Regions from separate parts of the Streptomyces sp. NPDC016459 genome, predicted to be linked through region 2. Evidence: riboswitches for the same ligand, from Rfam matches in the RefSeq annotation. Region 2 holds a riboswitch; each other region holds the start of a gene.
The links. Region 2 has a riboswitch for thiamine pyrophosphate ahead of ABZ567_RS27300 (thiamine ABC transporter substrate-binding protein). Riboswitches for the same ligand answer to the same signal wherever they lie in the genome.

Region 1: linked by a shared signal. The riboswitch ahead of thiO (glycine oxidase ThiO) and the one ahead of ABZ567_RS27300 (thiamine ABC transporter substrate-binding protein) in region 2 are both predicted to bind thiamine pyrophosphate.
Region 3: linked by a shared signal. The riboswitch ahead of thiC (phosphomethylpyrimidine synthase ThiC) and the one ahead of ABZ567_RS27300 (thiamine ABC transporter substrate-binding protein) in region 2 are both predicted to bind thiamine pyrophosphate.

What each region holds. Positions count from the first base shown of each region.
Region 1 covers NZ_JBEYCR010000001.1:325,241-332,563, forward strand. The annotation lists gene ABZ567_RS01435 (hypothetical protein) at 1-243, opposite strand, end outside; gene metF (methylenetetrahydrofolate reductase [NAD(P)H]) at 298-1,215, opposite strand; gene thiE (thiamine phosphate synthase) at 1,367-2,020, opposite strand; gene ABZ567_RS01450 (Rv2175c family DNA-binding protein) at 2,123-2,488, opposite strand; gene ABZ567_RS01455 (FAD-dependent oxidoreductase) at 2,532-3,746, opposite strand; TPP riboswitch at 3,840-3,953, shown strand; gene thiO (glycine oxidase ThiO) at 3,951-5,132, shown strand; gene thiS (sulfur carrier protein ThiS) at 5,129-5,329, shown strand; gene ABZ567_RS01470 (thiazole synthase) at 5,335-6,129, shown strand; gene pknB (Stk1 family PASTA domain-containing Ser/Thr kinase) at 6,162-7,323, shown strand, end outside.
Region 2 covers NZ_JBEYCR010000015.1:51,971-59,293, forward strand. The annotation lists gene ABZ567_RS27285 (hypothetical protein) at 1-1,025, shown strand, start outside; gene ABZ567_RS27290 (ABC transporter ATP-binding protein) at 1,312-2,325, opposite strand; gene ABZ567_RS27295 (iron ABC transporter permease) at 2,325-3,938, opposite strand; gene ABZ567_RS27300 (thiamine ABC transporter substrate-binding protein) at 3,977-5,056, opposite strand; TPP riboswitch at 5,173-5,283, opposite strand; gene rlmN (23S rRNA (adenine(2503)-C(2))-methyltransferase RlmN) at 5,313-6,419, opposite strand; gene ABZ567_RS27310 (phosphatidate cytidylyltransferase) at 6,501-7,323, opposite strand, start outside.
Region 3 covers NZ_JBEYCR010000004.1:202,365-209,687, forward strand. The annotation lists gene ABZ567_RS13335 (LacI family DNA-binding transcriptional regulator) at 1-241, shown strand, start outside; gene ABZ567_RS13340 (metallophosphoesterase) at 491-1,939, shown strand; gene ABZ567_RS13345 (hypothetical protein) at 2,106-2,762, shown strand; gene thiC (phosphomethylpyrimidine synthase ThiC) at 2,857-4,644, opposite strand; TPP riboswitch at 4,638-4,772, opposite strand; gene ABZ567_RS13355 (YibE/F family protein) at 4,844-6,202, shown strand; gene ABZ567_RS13360 (SsgA family sporulation/cell division regulator) at 6,302-6,745, opposite strand; gene ABZ567_RS13365 (helix-turn-helix domain-containing protein) at 6,883-7,323, opposite strand, start outside.

The sequences.
Region 1 (7,323 bases), on a different contig from region 2:
CGCCCAGCCAGTGGAGAAGCCACGGCGGAAGGACAGCGTCACGTACGTCTGGCCGACGGCGAAGGCGACCGCCCCGGCGATGATCACCGTCACCGAGGGCAGCAGCACGCCCAGGACCACGCCGAGGAAGCCACAGAAGGCGAGCACCCGCCAGCGCAGCCGCGCCTTGTACTGGAGGAGCACCTCCCCCAGCAACCACAGTGCGACCACTCCGAACGCGATGTAGAGGACCGTCCACCCCATGCCCCGCCGCCCCTCTCCACGGTCACCGCCGCGGGTCGGGGCGGGTACGACCGGTCACGACTGCTGGTGCAGTCCGAGATTCTCGTAGATCTCGAGCGTCGCGGTGGAGCTGTTCAGCGTGATGAAGTGCAGTCCGGGGACACCCTCGGAGAGCAGCCGCGCGCAGAACTCCGTCGCGAACTCGATACCGATGGAGCGTACAGCGGTGGGATCGTCCTTGACGGCGAGGATGCGCTCTTTCACGTCGTCGGGGAAGGCCGCGTTGCTCAGCTGGGGCAGCCGGCCGAGGGTCTTCACGTTCACGACGGGCATGACCTCGGGGATGATCGGGGTCTCGCAGCCCGCCTTCGCGGCGCTGTCGCGCAGCCGCAGATAGTTCTCCGGGTCGAAGAACATCTGGGTGATCGCGTAGTCGGCGCCCGCGCGGCACTTGTCCACGAAGTGCCTGATGTCCGTGTCCCAGTCGGTGGAGCGGGGGTGCATCTCCGGGAAGGCGGCGACGCCCACGCAGAAGTCGCCCGACTCCTTGATGAGCCGGACGAGGTCGGCCGCGTACCGGACGCCCTCGGGGTGTTCGACCCACTCGCCGAGCGGGTCGCCGGCCGGGTCGCCTCGGAGCGCGAGCATGTTGCGGATGCCGGCGTCGGCGTACTGGCCGAGGACGTTGCGCAGCTCGGCGACCGAGTGGTCGACGGCGGTGAGGTGGGCGACCGGGGTGAGCGTGGTGTCGGAGGCGATCTTCTGGGTGGCCTTCACGGTGCCGCCGCGGGTGGAGCCGCCGGCGCCGTAGGTCACGGAGACGAAGCTCGGTCCGACCGCCTCGACCCGGCGCAGTGCGTTCCAGAGGCCCTGTTCGCCCTTCTCGGTCCGGGGCGCGTAGAACTCGAAGGAGTACGACGTGCCGCCGGAGGCGAGGATCTCGCGGACCGTGCGGGCGCGGTCCGAACGGACGGAAGCGGTACCAAGGGCCATACCGGCAGGTTAGACGGGGTGCGGCGGGCGGCGTACACGGTGTCCGGCTGATGGACACCGTTTCGGACAGCCGGCGGGGCGCGTCCTTGGACGAACCGCCGAGTTCCGCAGGGCGGGCGCGCCGGTCCCGGACGCCACCTCGGCCAGGCCCCTACTCCCCCGCGCGCTCCCGGACCCGCTTGGCGAGGGCGGCGGTCGCGGCCGCCGGGTCGTCGGCCTCGGTGATGGCCCGGACGACGACGATCCGGCGCGCGCCCGCGTCCAGGACCTCGTCGAGGTTGGTCTCGTCGATGCCGCCGATGGCGAACCAGGGCCGGTCCTGGGCCAGGCCCGCCGCGTACCGCACGAGGTCGAGGCCCGGTGCGTACCGTCCGGGCTTGGTCGGGGTGGGCCAGCAGGGGCCGGTGCAGAAGTAGTCGACGCCCGGTTCGGCGGCGGCCGCGGCCGCCTCGCTCTCGGCGTGGCAGGACCGGCCGATCAGGGCCTCGTCGCCGAGGATGGCGCGGGCGGCGGGCACGGGCAGGTCGCCCTGGCCCAGGTGGAGCACGTCGGAGGCGATGGCGTGGGCGACGTCGGCCCGGTCGTTCACGGCGAGCAGCCTGCCGTGGCGTCGGGCGGCGTCGGCGAAGACGGCGAGGTGCTCCAGCTCCTCACCGGCCTCCATGCCCTTGTCGCGGAGCTGCACGATGTCCACGCCGGAGGAGAGCACGGCGTCGAGGAAGGCGGGCAGGTCTCCCTGGCGCTTCCGGGCGTCGGTGCACAGGTAGAGCCGGGCGTCGGCGAGCCGCTCACGAGGCGTGGGCATGGGTGGGTTCCCCCCGTCGGTGTCGCCGGCGCCGCGGCGGCCGACCCCGCGAGGAGCCGGCCACCGCGACACCCGCTGGTGGTGTCTTCGGGCGTACGTGTGTCAGAGGGCGAGCGCCTGGGCGCGGCGCTTCACCTCCGTGCCGCGGTTCTCGCCGAGGGCCTGCGCGGGCGTGCCCGGCAGGCTCTCGTCCGGAGTGAAGAGCCACTCCAGCATCTCCTCGTCGGTGAAGCCGTCGTCCCGCAGCACGGTCAGGAGCCCGACGAGGCCCTTGACGATCTTGTCGCCCTGGATGAAGGCGGCGGGGATCTGCAGGGCGTTGTTCTCTCCACGGCGCACGGCGATCAGCTGACCTTCCTTGATCAGCTGCCGCACGCGCGTCACCTCGATGTCGAGCATCTCCGCGATGTCGGGCACGTAGAGCCAGGCGGGGACGAGCGCATCGATCTTTACGTCAATCTCGGTCACAGGACAAGCCTGCCATCCCGGGCTGACAGCCGGTAGTCGGGCCCTACGCGACTGCCGCCTTCAGGGGTACGGAGGGGTCCGCCGCGCGCGTGGGGTCCACGGCCGTCGCCGTCTCGATGAGCTTGCGGCCCTGGGCCAGGTCGCGGGGGCGGCCGACGGCGAGGAGGGCCACCGGCACGTCGGCCCGCAGCCAGAGCACGGACCAGGCCTCGTCGGCGGGATCGCCGCGCCAGAGCAGTCGGTCCGCGTCCGCGTGGTGGCCGGCGTACTGGACGAAGCGGCCGAACTGCTCGGACCAGAAGTACGGGACGGGGTCGTACGGCGTGTCCGCGGCCCCGGTGATCGCGGCGGCGACCGTGCGGGGGCCCTGTAGGGCGTTGTCCCAGTGGTGGACGAGGAGGCGTTCGCCGTAGCGGGCGGAGGGGAAGGAGGCGCAGTCGCCGACGGCGTACACGTCGGGCAGGGAGGTGCGCAGCCGCTCGTCAGCGGTGACGGCGCCGCCGGGGTCGAGGACGATGCCGGAGCCGGTGAGCCAGCCGGTGGCGGGGCGGGCCCCGATGCCGACCACGACGGCGTCGGCGGGGAGCTCGCGGCCGTCGGCGAGGAGGACGCGGCCGGGCTCGACGGTGTCCACGCGCGCATGGGTGAGGAGTTCGGCGCCGTGGGCCCCGTACCACTCGGCCATGGGGGTGGTGACCTCGGCGGGCAGTGCGCCGGCGAGGGGGCGGTCGGCGGCCTCGACCACGGTGACGGCGCAGCCCGCCTCGCGCGCGGCGGTGGCGAACTCGGCGCCGATCCATCCGGCGCCGACGACCACCACGGTGTGGCGCCGCTCCAGGACGGGTCCGAGGCGTACGGCGTCGTCGAGGGTCCGCAGCAGATGGACGCCGGGGACGCCCTCGGCGCCGGGCAGGGTGACCGGCTGGGCGCCGGTGGCGACGACCAGGATGTCGTAGCGGACGGGTCCGGCCTCGGTGTCGATCTCGTGGTCGGCGGCGCGCAGTCCTGTGACGTCCAGGCCGAGGCGGAGCTCGATGCCGAGGACCTCGAAGTCGACGTCGAAGGCGGAGTCCTCGGCCTTGCCGAGGAGGATGGCCTTGGAGAGCGGGGGCCGGTCGTAGGGCTGGTGGGGTTCGGCCCCGATGAGGGTCAGGGGGCCGGTGAAGCCCTGTTCACGCAGGGCGACGGCGGTCTGTACGCCCGCCATCCCGGCGCCGACGATCACGACATGCTGCTGGGCCTGCTTCTGCTCGCTCACCCGACCACCTTACGCATCTGACGAGCCATCAGGAATGCGGAGGCCAGGAGGGGTCTGTGGCCGCCTCGGGGACGGAGGCTAGTCTGGCGGGCGTAAAGCACTCGCGGGAGCCCGGACGCACCGGGCTGAGAGGGAGGCTGGGACGGCCTCCGACCGTACGAACCTGATCCGGGTCATGCCGGCGAAGGGAGGGGCTGGACGCCCATGCGTTCTTCCGATGTCTCCGACATCTCCGATGTCCTCGTGATCGGGGGCGGCATCGTCGGCCTGGTCACGGCCTGGCGGTCCGCCCGGCGCGGACTGCGCACCACCGTCGTCGACCCGGACCCCGGCGGCGGCGCCGCACGGGTCGCGGCCGGGATGCTCGCCGCCGTCACCGAACTCCACTACGGCGAGGAGACCCTGCTCGGGCTCAACCTCGCCTCCGCCGCGCGCTACCCCGCCTTCGTCGCCGAGCTCGAGGAGTCCACGGGGCACGACGTCGGCTACCGCGCCTGCGGCACCCTCGCCGTCGCCCTCGACGCCGACGACCGGGCCCACCTGCGCGAACTGCACGCCCTGCAGACCCGCTGCGGGCTCGCCTCCGAGTGGCTCAGCGGCCGCGAGTGCCGCCGCCTCGAACCCATGCTCGCCCCGGGGGTGCGCGGCGGGCTGCGGGTCGACGGCGACCACCAGGTCGACCCGCGCCGACTGGCCGCCGCGCTCCTCGTCGCCTGCGAGCGGGCCGGGGTGGTCTTCCACCGCGCCCTCGCGCAGAGCCTGACGGTGGTGCGGGACCGCGCGCGCGGCGCCGTGCTCGCCGGAGGCCGGGAACTGACGGCCGACCAGGTCGTCCTGGCCGCCGGAAGCCTGAGCGGGCGGCTCGCGGGCGTGCCGGCCGAGGCGCTGCCGCCCGTCCGCCCCGTGAAGGGCCAGGTGCTGCGACTGCGGGTGCCGGCCGCGTACGCCCCCTTCCTCTCCCGGACCGTCCGGGCCGTCGTGCGGGGCAGCCACGTCTACCTGGTGCCCCGCGAGAACGGCGAGCTCGTCGTCGGCGCCACCAGCGAGGAACTCGGCTGGGACACCACGGTGACGGCGGGCGGGGTGTACGAGCTGCTGCGCGACGCCCACGAGCTGGTCCCCGGGATCACCGAGCTGCCGCTCACCGAGACCGTGGCGGGCCTGCGCCCCGCGTCCCCCGACAACGCGCCGCTGCTCGGCCCCACCGCGCTTCCCGGTCTGCACCTGGCCACCGGGCACTACCGCAACGGGGTCCTGCTCACCCCCGTCACCGGCGACGTCATGGCCGAGGTCCTCACCACCGGCGTCCTCCCCGACGAGGCGCGCCCCTTCACCCCCCGCCGTTTCGCCCCCGCCCCTCCCGTACGTCAGGAGCAGCCCGCATGAACGTGTCCGTGAACGGAGAACCGCGCGAGCTCTCCGGCCCCCTCACCCTCGACGCCCTCGTCGCCACCCTGACCACGGCCCGCTCCGGGGTCGCCGCCGCCCTCAACGAGACGGTCGTGCCGCGCGGGCAGTGGCCGTCGACGCTCCTCGGCGAAGGCGACCGGGTCGAGGTCCTCACCGCGGTACAGGGAGGCTGAACGCGATGTCCGACGACACCTTCGTCCTCGGCGGTACGGAGTTCTCCTCGCGCCTGATCATGGGCACCGGCGGGGCGCCCAGCCTCGACGTCCTGGAGCGCTCGCTGACCGCCAGCGGTACGGAACTGACGACGGTCGCCATGCGGCGCCTGGACCCCACCGTGCAGGGCTCGGTCCTCTCCGTACTGGAACGGCTCGGCATCCGCGTCCTGCCCAACACGGCGGGCTGCTTCACGGCCGGCGAGGCGGTCCTGACCGCACGGCTCGCGCGGGAGGCGCTCGGCACCGACTGGATCAAGCTGGAGGTCGTCGCCGACGAGCGGACCCTGCTGCCGGACGGGGAGGAGCTCCTCGCCGCGGCCGAGACCCTCGTGGACGACGGCTTCACCGTCCTCCCCTACACCAACGACGACCCGGTCCTCGCACGGAAGCTGGAGGACGTGGGCTGCGCGGCGATCATGCCGCTCGGCTCCCCCATCGGCTCCGGGCTCGGCATCCGCAACCCGCACAACTTCCAGCTGATCACGGAGCGGGCGGGGGTGCCGGTGATCCTCGACGCGGGCGCGGGCACGGCGTCCGACGCGACGCTCGCGATGGAGCTGGGGTGCGCGGCCGTGATGCTGGCGTCGGCGGTGACCCGGGCGCAGGAGCCGGTCCTGATGGCGGCGGCGATGCGGCACGCGGTCGAGGCGGGGCGGCTGGCGTGGCGGGCGGGCCGCATCCCCCGCCGCCACTTCGCGGAGGCGTCCTCCCCGTCCGCCGGCCGCCCCCGCCTGGACCCGGAACGCCCGGCCTTCTGACCCCCCGCCCCACGGCTCGTAGACTCGTCGCCGTGGACACGACCCTTCAGGACCCCCTCGTCGGGCGGCTGCTCGACGGCCGCTACCGCGTCGACGCGCGCATCGCCGTCGGCGGGATGGCCACGGTCTACCGGGCCGTGGACACCCGCCTCGACCGCGTCCTCGCGCTCAAGGTGATGCATCCCGCCCTCGCGACCGACGCCGCCTTCGTCGAGCGCTTCATCCGTGAGGCGAAGTCCGTCGCCCGCCTCGCCCACCCCAACGTGGTCGGGGTCTTCGACCAGGGCGCCGAGGGTGCGTACGTCTACCTGGCGATGGAGTACGTCGACGGCTGCACCCTCCGAGACGTCCTGCGCGAGCGCGGCGCCCTGGCACCCCGCGCCGCCCTGGACATCCTGGAGCCGATGCTCGCCGCGCTGGGCGCCGCGCACCGGGCCGGCTTCGTGCACCGGGACATGAAGCCGGAGAACGTCCTGATAGGGGACGACGGCCGGGTCAAGGTCGCCGACTTCGGTCTCGTACGGACCGTGGGCTCGGCGACCGCCACCACCGGCTCGGTCCTCGGCACCGTCTCGTACCTCGCGCCGGAGCAGATCGAGCACGGCACCGCCGACACCCGCGCCGACGTGTACGCCTGCGGTGTCGTCCTGTACGAGATGCTGACCGGTGGCAAGCCCCATGGCGGCGACACCCCCGCCCAGGTGCTCTACCAGCACCTCCACACCGACGTGCCCGCCCCCTCGGCCACCGTCCCCGGCCTCGCCCTGGAGCTCGACGAGCTGGTCGCGGCGGCCACCGCCCGCCACCCCGATGTCCGCCCGCACGACGCCGTCGCCCTGCTCGCCCTCCTCCGGGAGGCCCGCGCCGCGCTCGGCGAGGAGCAGCTGGACGCCGTACCCCCGCAGGCCCGGCCGGGGGCCCGGGACACGGCTGAGGACCGGACCAGTGTGATCACCCGGCCCGTACCGGCCGCCGGGGCGGAGGACCCCCAGCCGGTGCTGCACACGAACCGGTTGCCCGCGCCGGAGCCCCCCGCTCCCTCGCCGCCGACCCGCCGCCGGCCCCCGCGCGGCCCCCTTCTGATCGTCCTCGGTGTCCTGCTCGTCCTCGGGCTCGGCGCCGGCGTCTGGTACATCAATTCCGGCCAGTTCACCCGGGTCCCCGCCGTCCTCGGCCAGACCGAGACGGTCGCGA
Region 2 (7,323 bases):
GACACCCGGAGCGCTCCTCCGCGTCCGTCCTGCGGCTGCTCTGGTGCCTCCTGCCGCTGGCCGCCACCGTCCAGTTCGCCGTCGCGGTGGCCCGCACCGACCCCAGCACCCGTCCCCGGCCCGGGCTCTCGGCGGTCGGCCTCGGCCCCGCGCGGCTCACGGCGATCGCCGCCGCGTCGACCGCCGTCTCGTGCACGCTCGGCTCCATGGTCGCGCTGCTGTTCTACCTGCACCTGCGCGGCGACATCACGGGGCTGCCCTTCGACGGGGCCGCCGCGGAACTCCTCGCCGCCGACCAGCCGATCCCGCTCGCCGCGGCCCTCACCCTGCTCGCCGTGGTCCCCGTCGTCGCCGCCACCGCCGCGGGCCTGGCGCTGCGGCCGCGCCCCGCGCCGGCCGAACCGGAGGGCGCGGAGAAGCCGGTGCCGTCCGGGCTGCCGTGGGGCGTCGCCCTGATCGCGGTCGGCCTGGCGGTCGAGACGTACGCGGGCCGTGGCGGAGGCGGCGACGGGCTCCCGCTGCCGGGCCGATTCGACGGCAACCCGGCGGGCGTCCTGGCCGGCTGGGTCCTCACCGCCTGCGGCCTCGCGATGGCGGGCCCCGGCATCACCCACGGCTGCGGCCGCCTCCTCCAGGCGGTCCGGCCGGGCGCCACCCGGCTGCTCGCTGGCCGTGTCCTGATGGACGAGTCCCGCCGTATCGGCCGACCCCTCGGCGTGGTGAGCGCGGTGCTCTCCGGTGCCCTCGCCACGGCGAACCTGCACGAGACCGGCTCCGGCGCCTTCGGCCCCCTCACCGGCCTGGGCGCGGCCCTGATCCTGGCCTGCACCACGGCCACCCTGCTGACCGCGGCCCTGGAGTCGCGGCAGAGCCGCACCCACACCACCGAGGCCCTCCTCCGCATCGGGGCCCCGCCGACCGCCCTGCGCACGGCGGCCATGATGCGCGCCGGCGTCCTGCTGGCCGTCTTCCTGCCGCTGACCTGGCTCGTGGCGGAACTGGCGGCGCTACCGCTCACCGGCTGAGAACCCCGCCGGGGCCACCCACGCGGGCGGCCCTCACCGGCCGAAACCCACGACGAAGGCCACCCGCACGGGCAGCACCCGCCGGCCGAGACCCACGACGGGGCCCCCACAGGCGGCACCCACCGGCCGAGACTCACAACAGGGCCACCCCCACGGGCGGCCCTCACCGGCTGAGACCCCCGACGGGGCCGCCCTCACCGGCTGAGACCCCGACGGGGCCGCCCCCACGGGCGGCCCCGTCGCCGTTCTCGTCCGTACGGATCAGGCCCTACGGGCGGCACTCCGGTCAGTCACCGAGCACCACGACCTCCTCCGCCCGGAAGGCCACCCCCACCTCGGCACCCTCCTCCGGCGCCTCCCGCAGGGGGAACTCCGCCTCCAGCGGCGGCCCGTCCACCGGACCGAGCCGTACGGCGACCCGGTCGCCCCGGAACGTCCGGGACTCGACTCGGCAGCGCAGGCCCTCGGCCGCGAGCCGCACCCCGCCCGGCCTGACCAGGAGCCGCCGCTCGCCCTGCGGCGCGCCCTCCGGCACCGGGATCCTCCCCCACGCGGTGTCCGCGACCGGCCCGCTCACCCGCGCCGCCACCACGTTGTCGAAACCCAGGAAGCGGGCCACGAACTCCGAGGCGGGCCGCGACCACACCTCGACCGGCGCACCCGACTGGGCGATGCGCCCGTCCCGCATGACGACCACCCGGTCCGCGAGCGCGAAGGCCTCCCCCTGGTCGTGGGTCACCGCGAGGACCGTCGTGCCGAGCCGCCCGAACAACTGCCGCAGCTCCACCACCAGCCGCTCCCGCAGCCCCCGGTCGAGCTGGCCGAGCGGTTCGTCCAGCATCAGCAGCCGGGGCCGGGGCGCCAGCGCGCGGGCCAGCGCCACCCGCTGCTGCTCGCCGCCGGAGAGCGCGGCGACCGACCGCCGCTCGGCGCCCGGCAGGCCGACGAGGTCGAGCAGCTCCGCCACCCGTTCGGTCTGTTCGGCGCGGCCCGCCCCCCGCATCCGCAGCCCGAAGGCGACATTGCCACCCACGTCCCGCTGCGGGAACAGCTGATGGTCCTGGAACATCAGGCCCACCCCGCGCCGGTGCACCGGCACCCCGCTCTGGTCGGCGCCACCGAGCAGCACCCGGCCGCCGTCGAGGTCCTGGAGTCCGGCGACGACCCGCAGCAGCGTGGACTTGCCGCTGCCGCTGGGCCCGAGGACGCACACGATCTCGTGCTCGGCGACCTCCAGGTCCACGGCGTCCAGCGCGGCCCGCTCCCCGAACCGTACGGTCGCGCGATCGAGTCTCAGCATCAGAACTCCCCGGAGGTCCGGTCGGTCCGGAGCCGTTCGAGCAGCAGCAGGGACACCGCGCACACCACCATCAGGATCGTCGAGAGGGCCATCGCCTGGCCGTAGTTGAGCTCGCCGGGCCGCCCGAGGAGCCGGGCCACCGCCACCGGGAGCGTCGGGCTCTCGGGCCGGGCGATGAAGACCGTCGCACCGAACTCGCCGAGCGAGACCGCGAAGGCGAACCCGGCGGCGATGAGCAGCGCCCGCCGCACCAGCGGCAGGTCCACCTCCCGCCAGGCCCGCCACGGCGAGGCGCCGAGCACGGCCGCCGCCTCCCGCAGCCGCTCGTCGACCGCGCGCAGCACCGGCAGCATCGTCCGTACGACGAAGGGGACACCGACCAGGGCCTGCGCGAGGGGCACGAGGATCCAGCTGGCCCGCAGGTCGAACGGCGGTTCGTCCAGGGTGATGAGGAAACCGAAGCCGACGGTCACGGCGGACACCCCGAGCGGCAGCATCAGGAGCGCGTCGAAGCCGCGTACCAGCCGGCCTGCCCGCCGGGTGAGCGCCGCCGCCGCGAGCCCGCCGATCAGCACCGCGATTCCGGTGGCGGCCACCGCGTACCGCAGCGAGTTCCCGATCGCCTCCAGGGGCGGTACGAGGAAGGTGCCGGACTCGTCGAGCGAGCCGAGCGCCCGGTAGTAGCCGAGGCCGTAGCCGCCGGACCCGGCGAAGGACCGCTCCACGAGCACCCCGAGCGGGAGCAGGATCAGCAGCGCCACCGAGACGAGGACGCCTCCGAGCAGCGCCCACTGCCCGGCGCCGCGCGGCCGGCGCGCGGTCCGCTCCGGCGGTACGAGCCGCAGCGCCGTCTCCCGCCTCCGTACCGTCCGGGCGTGCACGGCCAGGATCGCGCCGACCGCCACGAACTGGACGAGGGTCAGGACGGCGGCCGTCGGCAGGTCGAGCAGCCGGGCGGTCTGGCGGTAGATCTCCGCCTCCAGGGTGGAGTAGGCGTCCCCGCCGAGGATCTGCACGACGCCGAAGGAGGTGAAGGTGAAGAGGAAGACCATCAGGGCGGCCGCCGCCACCGCCGGCACGAGGGCGGGCAGCGTCACCGTCCGCCAGGCCGTCAGACGCGAGGCGCCGAGGACCCGGGCGGCCTCCTCCTGGCGCGGGTCCAGCTGGGACCATAGCCCGCCGACGGTCCGTACGACGACCGCGTAGTTGAAGAAGACATGGGCAAGGAGGATCGCCCACACACTCGTGTCGAGCCGCAGCCCCCACAGCTCGTCCGTCAGACCGTTCCGGCCGACGAGCGCGAGGAACGCGGTGCCGACCAGGACCGTCGGCAGCACGAACGGCACCGTCACCACGGCCCGCAGCACGCCCTTGCCGGGGAAGTCGAAGCGGGCGAAGACATACGCGCCGGGCAGCGCGACGAGCAGCGTCAGCGCCGTGGAGGCGAGCGCCTGCCACGCCGTGAACCCGAGCACGTCGAGGATGTCCGGCCGGCTCAGCGTCTCGCCGATCCGCCCGAACCGCCACGCCCCGTCGGGCCGCAGCCCCCGCTCGACGATCGAGACGACCGGCCAGGCGAAGAAGACCCCGAAGAACGCGGCGGGCAGGGCCATGAGCCCCAGCCGCGCCGCGCTCCCCCGCAGGTCGCGCGTCACTTCAGGACGAGCGACGACCACTGCTGGATCCACGGGTCACGCTTCTCTGCGATCTTCTCGGGCGCCATGGTCTGCGGCCTGTCGATGACCACGCCGTGCTTCGTGAAGAGCTCCGGCAGGGCGGCGTCCTTCGCCACCGGGTTCACGAACATCTGGAGCGGCATGTCCTCCTGGAACTCCTTCGAGATCAGGAAGTCGATCAGCGCCTTGCCGCCGACGGGGTTCTTCGCCCCGTTCAGGAGGCCGGCGAACTCGGTCTGCCGGAAGCAGGTGCCGGTGGAGACGCCGGTCGGCGCCACCTTCGGCTGCGGCTCGCCGTACAGCACCTCGACCGGCGGGCTGGAGGCGTACGACACGACGAGCGGCCGGTCGCCCTCGGCCTGCTTGCCGCCGGCCGAACCGGAGAACTCCTGGTTGTAGGCGAGCTCCCAGCTGTCGACGGTCTCCACACCGTTGGCCTTGAGCTTCGTCCAGTAGTCCTGCCAGCCTTCGTCGCCGTACTTGGCGGCCGTACCGAGGAGGAAGCCGAGGCCCGGGGAGGACCGCTCGGGGTTCTCGACGACGAGCAGGTCCTTGTACGCCGGCTTCACCAGGTCGTCGAAGGTCTGCGGCGGCGCCAGCTTCTTGTCGGCGAAGTACTTCTTGTCGTAGTTGACGCAGATGTCGCCGGAATCGATCGGCGTGACCCGGTGCTCCTTGTCGAGCCGGTACGCGGCCGGGACGCGGTCCAGGCCCTTCGCCTCGTACGGGACGAAGATCCCGTTGTCGAGGGCGCGGGACAGCAGGGTGTTGTCGACGCCGAAGAAGACGTCACCCTGCGGGGAGCCCTTGGTCAGGATCTCCTTGTTGACGGCCTCGCCCGCGTCCCCGCTCTTGAGGACCCTCACGGTGAAACCGGTCTGCTTCGTGAACTGCGCGAGCACCTCCTTGGAGGCGTTGAAGGAGTCGTGGCTGACGAGTGTCACGGTCTTCGGAGCGGGCGCGCCGGACGCGCCCGCGGCGTCACGGACGTCGTCCGTGCCGCAGGCGGTGAGGGCGGTGACGCCCAGGGCCGCGAGGAGCGCGGTGGCCGCCATCCTCTTGGTGCTCACGGAGATTTTGGTGCTCACTGAGATTTCCTCCTGGGTATGACCAGGAAGAGACGCGGCCCTGCCCACGACCGGCGGACCGGACGCGGGCAGGGCGCAACAGCTTGAGTTAACGACCGAACTTCCTACCCAGAATGACCTGGGCAAGGTTCAGAGGGTCTGCGGTCCTACGGTGACCGCACTCTCAGCGCTGTGGCGCTCCCCTGTCGGAATATGGAGATGTGTTCGAGCTCAGAGTACAAGGTCAGCGTTCGGCGGCGGCCAGCTGTCCACAGGCACCGTCGATCTCCTGGCCCCGGGTGTCCCGGACGGTCACCGGGACGCCATGGCGGGCGATGGCCTCGACGAAGGCCTTCTCGTCCTCGGGACGGGACGCGGTCCACTTCGAACCGGGCGTCGGGTTCAGCGGGATCAGGTTGACGTGCACCCGTCGGCCCTTGAGGAGTCGGCCGAGAAGGTCACCTCGCCAGGCCTGGTCGTTGATGTCCCGGATGAGCGCGTACTCGATGGAGATCCGGCGTCCGGACTTCTCCGCGTACTCCCAGGCCGCGTCGAGGACCTCCCGCACGTTCCAGCGGGTGTTCACCGGCACCAGGGTGTCCCGCAGCTCGTCGTCCGGGGCGTGCAGCGACACCGCGAGCCGGCACTTGAAGCCCTCGTCGGAGAAGCGCAGCATCGCCGGCACCAGACCCACGGTGGAGACGGTGATCCCGCGCTGGGAGAGGCCCAGACCGTCCGGCTCGGGATCGGTGAGCCGCCGGATGGCGCCGACGACCCGCTTGTAGTTCGCGAGCGGTTCTCCCATGCCCATGAACACGATGTTGGAGAGCCGCGCCGGTCCCCCGGGCACCTCGCCGTCGCGCAGGGACCGCATGCCGTCGACGATCTGGTGCACGATCTCGGCGGTCGACAGGTTCCGGTCGAGCCCGGCCTGCCCGGTCGCGCAGAACGGGCAGTTCATCCCGCAGCCGGCCTGCGAGGAGATGCACATGGTCACCCGGTCCGGGTAGCGCATGAGCACCGACTCGACGAGCGTGCCGTCGTGCAGCCGCCACAGGGTCTTACGGGTGGTGTCGTCGTCGCACGAGATGTGCCGCACCACGGACATCAGATCGGGAAGCAGCTCCCCGGCCAGCTTCTCCCGCGAGGCGGCCGGGATGTCCGTCCACTCGGCGGGATCGTGCGCGTACCGCGCGAAGTAGTGCGTGGACAGCTGCTTGGCACGGAAGGGCTTCTCGCCGATCGCGGCGACGGCCTCCTTCCGCTCGGCGGGCGTGAGGTCGGCCAGGTGCCGCGGCGGCTTCTTGGCTCCGCGGGGGGCGACGAAAGTGAGTTCTCCGGGCTTGGGCATGGTGATACCAGTGTCGCAGAGATACGAAGAAGGGCCCGCCGCCCCTGTGGACAACGAGCCCTTCACGTGAAGAACCGCAGGTCAGGCGGTACCGACGAACAGCGCGAGCAGCAGCCACACCACTGGTGCCGTGGGCAGCAGGGAGTCGAGGCGGTCCATGATGCCGCCGTGGCCCGGAAGCAGCGTGCCCATGTCCTTGATGCCCAGGTCCCGCTTGATCATCGACTCGCCGAGGTCGCCGAGCGTCGCGCTCGCCGCCACCGCGAGACCGATGATCAGGCCCTGCCACCAGATGCCGTCGTCGATCAGGAACTCCATGCACAGAGCTCCCGCCGCCATCGCGAACGTCACCCCGCCGACCAGACCCTCACGGGTCTTGCCGGGGCTGATCCGCGGGGCCAGCTTGTGCTTGCCGAAGCGCCAGCCGATCGCGTACGCCCCGGTGTCGCTGACCACGGTCAGGAGCAGGAAGGTCAGCACCCGCTGCGGACCGTCCTCGGCGGTCAGCAGCAGCGCCACGAAGGTCGCGAGGAACGGCACGTAGAACGCGGCGAACACGCCCGCCGTGACGTCCTTCAGATAACCCCCGGGAGGCTCCGTCATCCGCCACACCAGCACGGCGAGCGCCGTCAGCGCCATCGCCACCCAGGCGCCCTCGGCACCCCGGACGTAGCCGGCGACGACCATCGCCGCGCCGCCGACCGCGAGCGGGACCAGCGGAGCCTTGATCGCCTTGCGCTCCTGGAGGCGGGAGGTCAGCTCCCAGAGACCGACCACCACGGCGACCACGATCACCCCGACGAACGCCGGCTTCCAGATGAACAGCGACGCGAAGACGACGGTGCCGAGACCGACCCCGACCCCTATGGCCGCGCCCAGGTCGCGCCCCGCGGTCTTCTTCTTC
Region 3 (7,323 bases), on a different contig from region 2:
GGTCTGCTGCAGCGAGTCGACCGTCTACGCCACCACCGAACCGCCCATCACGACCCTCTCGCTCAAGCCCCGCCGGATCGGCACGGCCGTCGTGCAACTCCTCATCGACGCCATCGAGGGGACCGACGCCGACGGCCCGGTCGAGCAGGTGATACCGACCGAACTCATCGTCCGCACCTCCTCGCAGCGCCGTCCGCCCCGCACCACGGTCAGTCCTCCGCGCTCACCGGCGAAAGACTGAATCCCGCCCCTCCGATTCCGCCGTCCCCGTCCCTGCCCGTGGGCGGGGACGGCGAAACCGGCCACCGAACCGGCCTCAACCCTGGACTGGACCTTCTCAATTCGGGCGAAACAACCGATGAACCCGGAGTGGACCCGGATTCACCACCCCTGGTGCGTCACACAGGAGGAACCTCATTCCTATGATGGGCGCACGACACCGCGGACCTCCCCGACCAGGTCGGTCCGCGATGTGCAGGGCATCGCGACGGTGGTGGAGGGGTCCATGACTCAGGGGGCCGGGCAGGAGCCCGTGGTGCGCACGGCGACATTGCGTGACTTCCGCGTACCGCCGTACGCCCGGGTGCCCGTACAGGGCCATGCCACCGAACCGACAGCGACGGACGCCCAGCCGGCACCCGCGCCGGCCGGGAGCCCCGCCGCGCCCGCACCGCCCCCGCCGTCCGGGAGCCCCCACGCGCCCGCGCCGGCCGAGGCCACGCGCCCGGCCACCGCAGCGGGGACGGCCCCCGCGCCGCAGCCCGCGCCGCCAGGGCCCGATCCCGCCTCACCGCCGACCGCGCCGGCACCCGCACCCGCCGCCGCGCCCGCGCCTCCGCAGGCACCGCCCGCACCCGCGCCCACCGCGCCCATGCCCGCCGAGCCGACCCTCCATCTGGGACGCCGTGCCGCCCCCGCGTACGCCACCGCGGCCGGTTCCTCCATCGTCTCCGTCGCCACCGGCCACCCCGGCAACGCCTTCCCCGACGAGGCGATGCCCGAGGGCTACACGCCGACCGAGCGCGACCTCCCGGTCATCAACCGCGGCGACACCGTCCAGGTCCCGGTCCCCCCCGAGTCCGCCCCCGCCGGCGAGCCCGCCCCCGCGGGCGGCGAGGGACCCGGCCCGCTCTTCGTCGTCGGTGACGTCCACGGCTATCTCGACGAGCTCGTCGCCGCCCTGCACGCCCAGGGCCTCATCGACGAGAACGGCGGCTGGGCCGCGGGCAACGCCCGGCTCTGGTTCCTCGGCGACTTCACCGACCGCGGCCCCGACGGCATCGGCGTCATCGACCTCGTCATGCGGCTCTCCGCCGAGGCCGCCGCCGCCGGCGGCTACTGCAAGGCCCTCATGGGCAACCACGAGCTGCTGCTCATCGGCGCCAAGCGCTTCGGCGACACGCCAGTGAACTCCGGCGCCGGCACCGCGACCTTCCAGGCCGCCTGGCTGCTCAACGGCGGCCAGAAGCACGACATGGACCGGCTCCAGGACGTCCACCTCCAGTGGATGTCCCGGCTCGACGCCGTCGTGCGCGAGGACGACCACCTCCTGCTGCACTCCGACACCACCGCGTACCTCGAATACGGCGAGACCATCGAGGACGTCAACGACACGGTCCACGAGATCCTCAACCGCAACGACGCCGACGAGGTCTGGGACGTCTTCCGCAAGTTCACCAAGCGCTTCGCCTTCCGCGACGAAGGCGGCCCGCAGGCCGTCCAGGAACTGCTCTCCACCTACGGCGGTCGCCGGATCGTCCACGGCCACAGCCCGATCCCGTACCTCCTCGGCCAGGTCGGCACGGAGGACGGCGAGGGCAGCGCCGGCCCGGTCGTCGACGGTCCGCACGTGTACGCGGGCGGTCTGGCGATCGCCATGGACGGCGGAGTGACCATGGCCGGAAAGCTCCTGGTCGTCCAGCTCCCCCTGGACCGCTGAGGCATCACCCTGCGCATCCGCGAAAGGCGAATTCCGGAAACACCCTGTCAGCGTGTGGCACCCCCGTCCTACCATCAGGTGCATCCGTAGCAGGCTCTCCTCCGTTTCCGCCCGACCCACCGTGTTCCACGGCTGATCCGGGCCGACGGAGCATCGGGGGACGCACATGAACGTGGCTCCGCACCTGCTGACCGAGGACCGCGCCGAGTACGAGCGGATCCTCGACGACGCACTCAGCACCGCCCACGCACGCCCGGACCTCGCCGGGGCCGGGACCAGGCTCACGCTCGCGCAACTGCGCGCCCTGACGCTGAACGCGACGTCGCTGGTCACCAGCGCGGCGGCGAGCGAGTACGACCACTTCGTGAAGGTCCGCGAGCAGAACCGCGCCGCGCTCGGGGCCCGGCCACCGGTCCCTTCCGACCGTCCCGGCCCCGGCGCGGGCGTCGTCGCGATCTTCACCGTCCTGGTGCCCGTCCTCGCCGGGGCGGCCGCCGTCATACTCCTGCTGGTCGGCGCGGTCCTGCGGGCCCTCGCCCCCTCGCTGGTGTTCGGGGCGACGCTGCTGACCGCCGGCCTGGTCTTCGGCGCCGTGGCCGCGGCCGGACTGCTCTGCGCGGCCGCCGGGCTCCTCGTCACGGCCCTGCGCAACAGTCCGGCCGAGGTCAGCACGGGCGCCGCGCCGGACGACGAGCTGTCCCGCGCCCGGGAGGCCTGGCGCCGCGCCCTTCTCGAGCGCGGCATCCTCCCCTTCCTCCGCGACGTCCTCGCCGCCACCGCCCCGCCCACAGGCCCGTCCCCCGGCCCGCCCGTCAACCAGTAGGCCACCCCTCCCCGGCACGCCACCGGCCCGCGACTCCCCCGGGGTCGCGGGCCGGATCATGCGCCGGAAGGGTCAGGACAGGACCCGGAAGGCGTCAGTCCGCCAGCGGCAGGTAGACGCGATTACCACTCGCGGCGAACTCCTTGGACTTCTCCGCCATGCCGGCCTCGATCTCCTGCTGCGTACCGCCGTGCTCACGACGGATGTCATGCGAGATCTTCATGGAACAGAACTTCGGACCGCACATCGAGCAGAAGTGCGCGGTCTTCGCGGGCTCCGCCGGCAGCGTCTCGTCGTGGAACTCCCGCGCGGTGTCCGGGTCGAGCGCCAAGTTGAACTGGTCCTCCCAGCGGAACTCGAACCGCGCGTCCGAGAGCGCGTCGTCCCACTCCTGCGCGCCCGGGTGCCCCTTCGCGAGGTCCGCCGCGTGAGCCGCGATCTTGTACGTGATGACACCCGTCTTCACGTCGTCCCTGTTCGGCAGGCCCAGGTGCTCCTTGGGCGTGACGTAGCAGAGCATCGCCGTCCCCCACCAGGCGATCATCGCCGCGCCGATGCCGGAGGTGATGTGGTCGTACGCGGGCGCCACATCCGTCGTCAGCGGGCCGAGCGTGTAGAACGGCGCCTCCTCGCAGATCTCCTGCTGGAGGTCGATGTTCTCCTTGATCTTGTGCATCGGGACGTGCCCGGGGCCCTCGATCATCGTCTGCACGTTGTGGCGCTTGGCGATCGTGTTCAGCTCGCCGAGCGTACGCAGCTCCGCGAACTGCGCCTCGTCGTTGGCGTCCGCGATCGAACCGGGGCGCAGCCCGTCGCCGAGTGAGTACGTGACGTCGTACGCCGCCAGGATCTCGCAGAGCTCCTCGAAGTTCGTGTAGAGGAAGTTCTCCTTGTGGTGCGCGAGACACCAGGCGGCCATGATCGAGCCGCCGCGCGAGACGATGCCGGTCTTGCGGCGCGCGGTGAGCGGCACGTACGGCAGGAGTACGCCGGCGTGCACGGTCATGTAGTCCACGCCCTGCTCGGCCTGCTCGATGACCGTGTCCTTGTAGATCTCCCAGGTCAGCTCCTCGGCCCGGCCGTCGACCTTCTCCAGGGCCTGGTAGAGCGGCACGGTGCCGATGGGGACGGGGGAGTTGCGCAGGACCCATTCGCGGGTGGTGTGGATGTTGCGGCCGGTGGACAGGTCCATGACCGTGTCGGCGCCCCACTTGGTCGCCCAGGTCATCTTCTCCACCTCCTCCTCGATGGAGGAGGTGACGGCGGAGTTGCCGATGTTGGCGTTGACCTTCACCAGGAACCGCTTGCCGATGATCATCGGCTCGATCTCGGGGTGGTTGACGTTCGCCGGGAGCACCGCGCGACCCGCGGCGATCTCGTCCCGTACGACCTCGGGGGAGACGTTCTCCCGGATCGCCACGTATTCCATCTCCGGGCTGATCTCGCCCCGGCGGGCGTACGCGAGCTGCGTCACCGCCCGGCCGTCACGGCCCCGGCGCGGCAGGCGCGGGCGGCCGGGGAAGACGGCGTCGAGGTTCTTGAGCCCGCCGCCGCGCGGTGAGGTGTGCTTGATGCCGTCGTCCTCGGGGCGGGCCGGGCGGCCCGCGTACTCCTCGGTGTCGCCGCGGCCGATGATCCAGTTCTCGCGCAGCGGCGGGAGGCCCCGTCGTACGTCGGTGTCGACGGTGGGGTCGGTGTACGGGCCGGAGGTGTCGTACAGCGTGACGTCCTTGCCGTTGGTGAGGTGTACCTGACGGACCGGCACCCTGAGGTCGGGGCGCGAGCCCTGGACGTACCCCTTGTGCCAGCCCGGCGTGCGCTCGCCGTCGACAGAGGTGCCGTCCTGGTCGGAGGCAGGCGTGCGTGCGTCCTGAATGGTCATGAGACCGATCTCCCTACGCCGGCATTACCCGGTAACAGGTTCGGCGGTCGGCGCAGCCTCTTCCCGTACGCGCGTACGGTGATCAGCGCCCTCTCAGCCCGGTGCTCCGAGCTCCCGCGTGTGCAAAGGTGCCACCACGCTAGCGTCATCCCTGGCGTGCTGAACAGTGGGCCCCCGCCGTTCTTGCGATGATCGGTCGGTGACTTCCCCCGAGCAGACTCCCGAGCCGCACGGCCACGACCCCGGTCCCGGCCCCTCCCACGGGCACGGCCAGGGGCACGGCCACAGCCACAGCCACGGCCCCGCCGCCCCGGTGTCCCGGCACCTGCGCAAGGTCATCGCCGCCGTCCTGATCCCCTTCGCCACCGCCGTCGTGGTCGGCCTCGCGGTGCTGTGGCCGGGCGGCGCCCCGGCGCACGACCGCACCGGGGTCGGCTTCGACCGGCAGACCGAGCAGGGCAGGGTCGTCGCCGTCGAGCAGGTCGACTGCAAGGACGTGAACGCCGCGCAGGTCCCGCCGACCGGTGACACCTCCACCCCGGAGGGGCGCGAGGCCGTCGAGTCCCAGCAGGGCCAGTGCGAGAAGGCGACCGTCGAACTGGTCAGCGGCCCGGAGAAGGGACGCAGGTTCACCGAGATCGTGCAGCCGGACGCGCCCCGCCAACTGGACCGGGGCCAGGGGGTGGTGGTGGCGTACGCTCCCGACGCCCCGCGTGACCTGCAGTATTCGGTGACCGACGTGAACCGCAAGGTGCCGTTGGCGGTACTGGCCGGGATCTTCGCCCTCGTCGTCGTGCTCGTCGGCCGGATGCGCGGCGTAATGGCGCTCATCGCGCTCGTCGCGAGCTTCCTGGTGCTGACGTTCTTCATCCTGCCGGCGATCCTGGAGGGATCGAATCCGCTGGTGGTGGCGGTGGTCGGGTCGAGCGCAATCATGTTGATCGCCCTCTACATGTGCCACGGCCTCTCGGCCCGCACCTCGGTCGCGGTGCTCGGGACGCTGATCTCGCTGCTTCTGATCGGTCTGCTCGGCTCGCTCTTCATCGGCTGGGCCTCGCTCAGCGGCAACACCGACGACAACACCGGTCTGATCCACGGCCTGTACCCGGGCATCGACATGTCCGGCCTGCTCCTGGCCGGAATCATCATCGGTTCGCTCGGTGTGCTCGACGACGTGACGGTCACCCAGACCTCGGCCGTCTGGGAACTGCACCAGGCCGACCCGGGCATGGGGCCGCGCGCCCTGTACCGGGCCGCCATCCGGATCGGACGCGACCACATCGCCTCGGTCGTGAACACGCTTGTGCTCGCCTACGCCGGCGCCGCCCTCCCGCTGCTGCTGCTCTTCTCGATCGCGCAGAGCAGCATGGGGACGGTGGCCAACAGCGAGCTGGTCGCCGAGGAGATCGTGCGGACCCTGGTGGGGTCGATCGGCCTGGTCGCCTCCGTGCCGGTCACCACGGCGCTCGCGGCCCTGGTGGTCTCCGCCGACCGACCGGCTTCCGGGGGGACCCGGCCCGCGACGGCACGGGGCGGACGGCGCCGCCGCGCCAAGTGAGGCGTAGGAGCCACGTCATGGTGGGTGACGTACGAGCCCGAGGTGGTGGGCGACGTACGAGCCGCGTGGTGGCAGACGGACGAGGGGGTGGGCGCCGGTTCAGGCGGCGGGTCCCGCGCTCTCCTCGGCCAGGATCCGGCCGAGAGCGGCCTCCAGGTTGTCCTCGAAGTCGCCGAGGCTCCGTTCCTGACCGAGCGGGACGAGCTTGTCCGTACGGTCGAGGAAGGCGACGAGCGGCGGCGCGCTGGCCCGGAACAGGGCACGGTCGCCGCCGACCTGAAGCCGGATGGAGACGTCCGAGAGGCCTTCGGGCTCCGTCGGGGCGATGTGCACATCGCCGTCCCCGCTCGGCCGGGCGATGCCGTCGAGCAGCAGTTCCCGGCCGAACGCCCAGGTCACAGGAGCGTCCCCGGGAAGGTGGAAGGTCATCCGCACCGCGTAGGGATCCCGGGTCTCATATCGCAGTTCGACCGGGATCCTGAAGGAGAGCTCCTCGGAGACGAGGAAGCTCATCAGGACTTCCGCCTGAACGGACTCTCGCATCGTGTACCCCGCAGTAGATGGAGCAGTTGTGTAAACACAGCTGCTGAAAGCTGTGACCGAAACGGCCAGGAATGATCCCCCGTGCCCTCTTGACGCAATCGTGCTGTACGCGCTAGCAGATCACAAGGAGTGATTTTTCAGATACTGATAGAGAAAGCGAGGGAGTTGAAGAGCCGTCCGATCTCCGTGCGTAGTCGTTCGACTGCGGGGAGCAACTGTTCTTCCTGGTGAAGAGGGAGGGAAATGGCCATTGCGGCCGCCGCGGAGCCCGCGGTGATGGGGATCGCGGCACAGACCGTGCCGAGTGCATATTCCTGACGCTCCACCAGGGGCTCCATTCGCCCCAAACCATCCAAACGTTCCACAAGCATGCGGCGGTTACGCACAGTGAACGGGGTGATGGCTTCCACCGGATGCCGGTCGAGGTGGTCTTGACGAGATTTCACATCGAGTTGGCTCAGCAGACACTGACCGATCGCATGGGCGTGGGCGGTCTGCCGGAAATCGGCCCATTCCTCCACGGCGGGGGCGGCCGGAGTGTCGGCGACGGCGACGAGCTCGATCTCCCCCTCTCGATA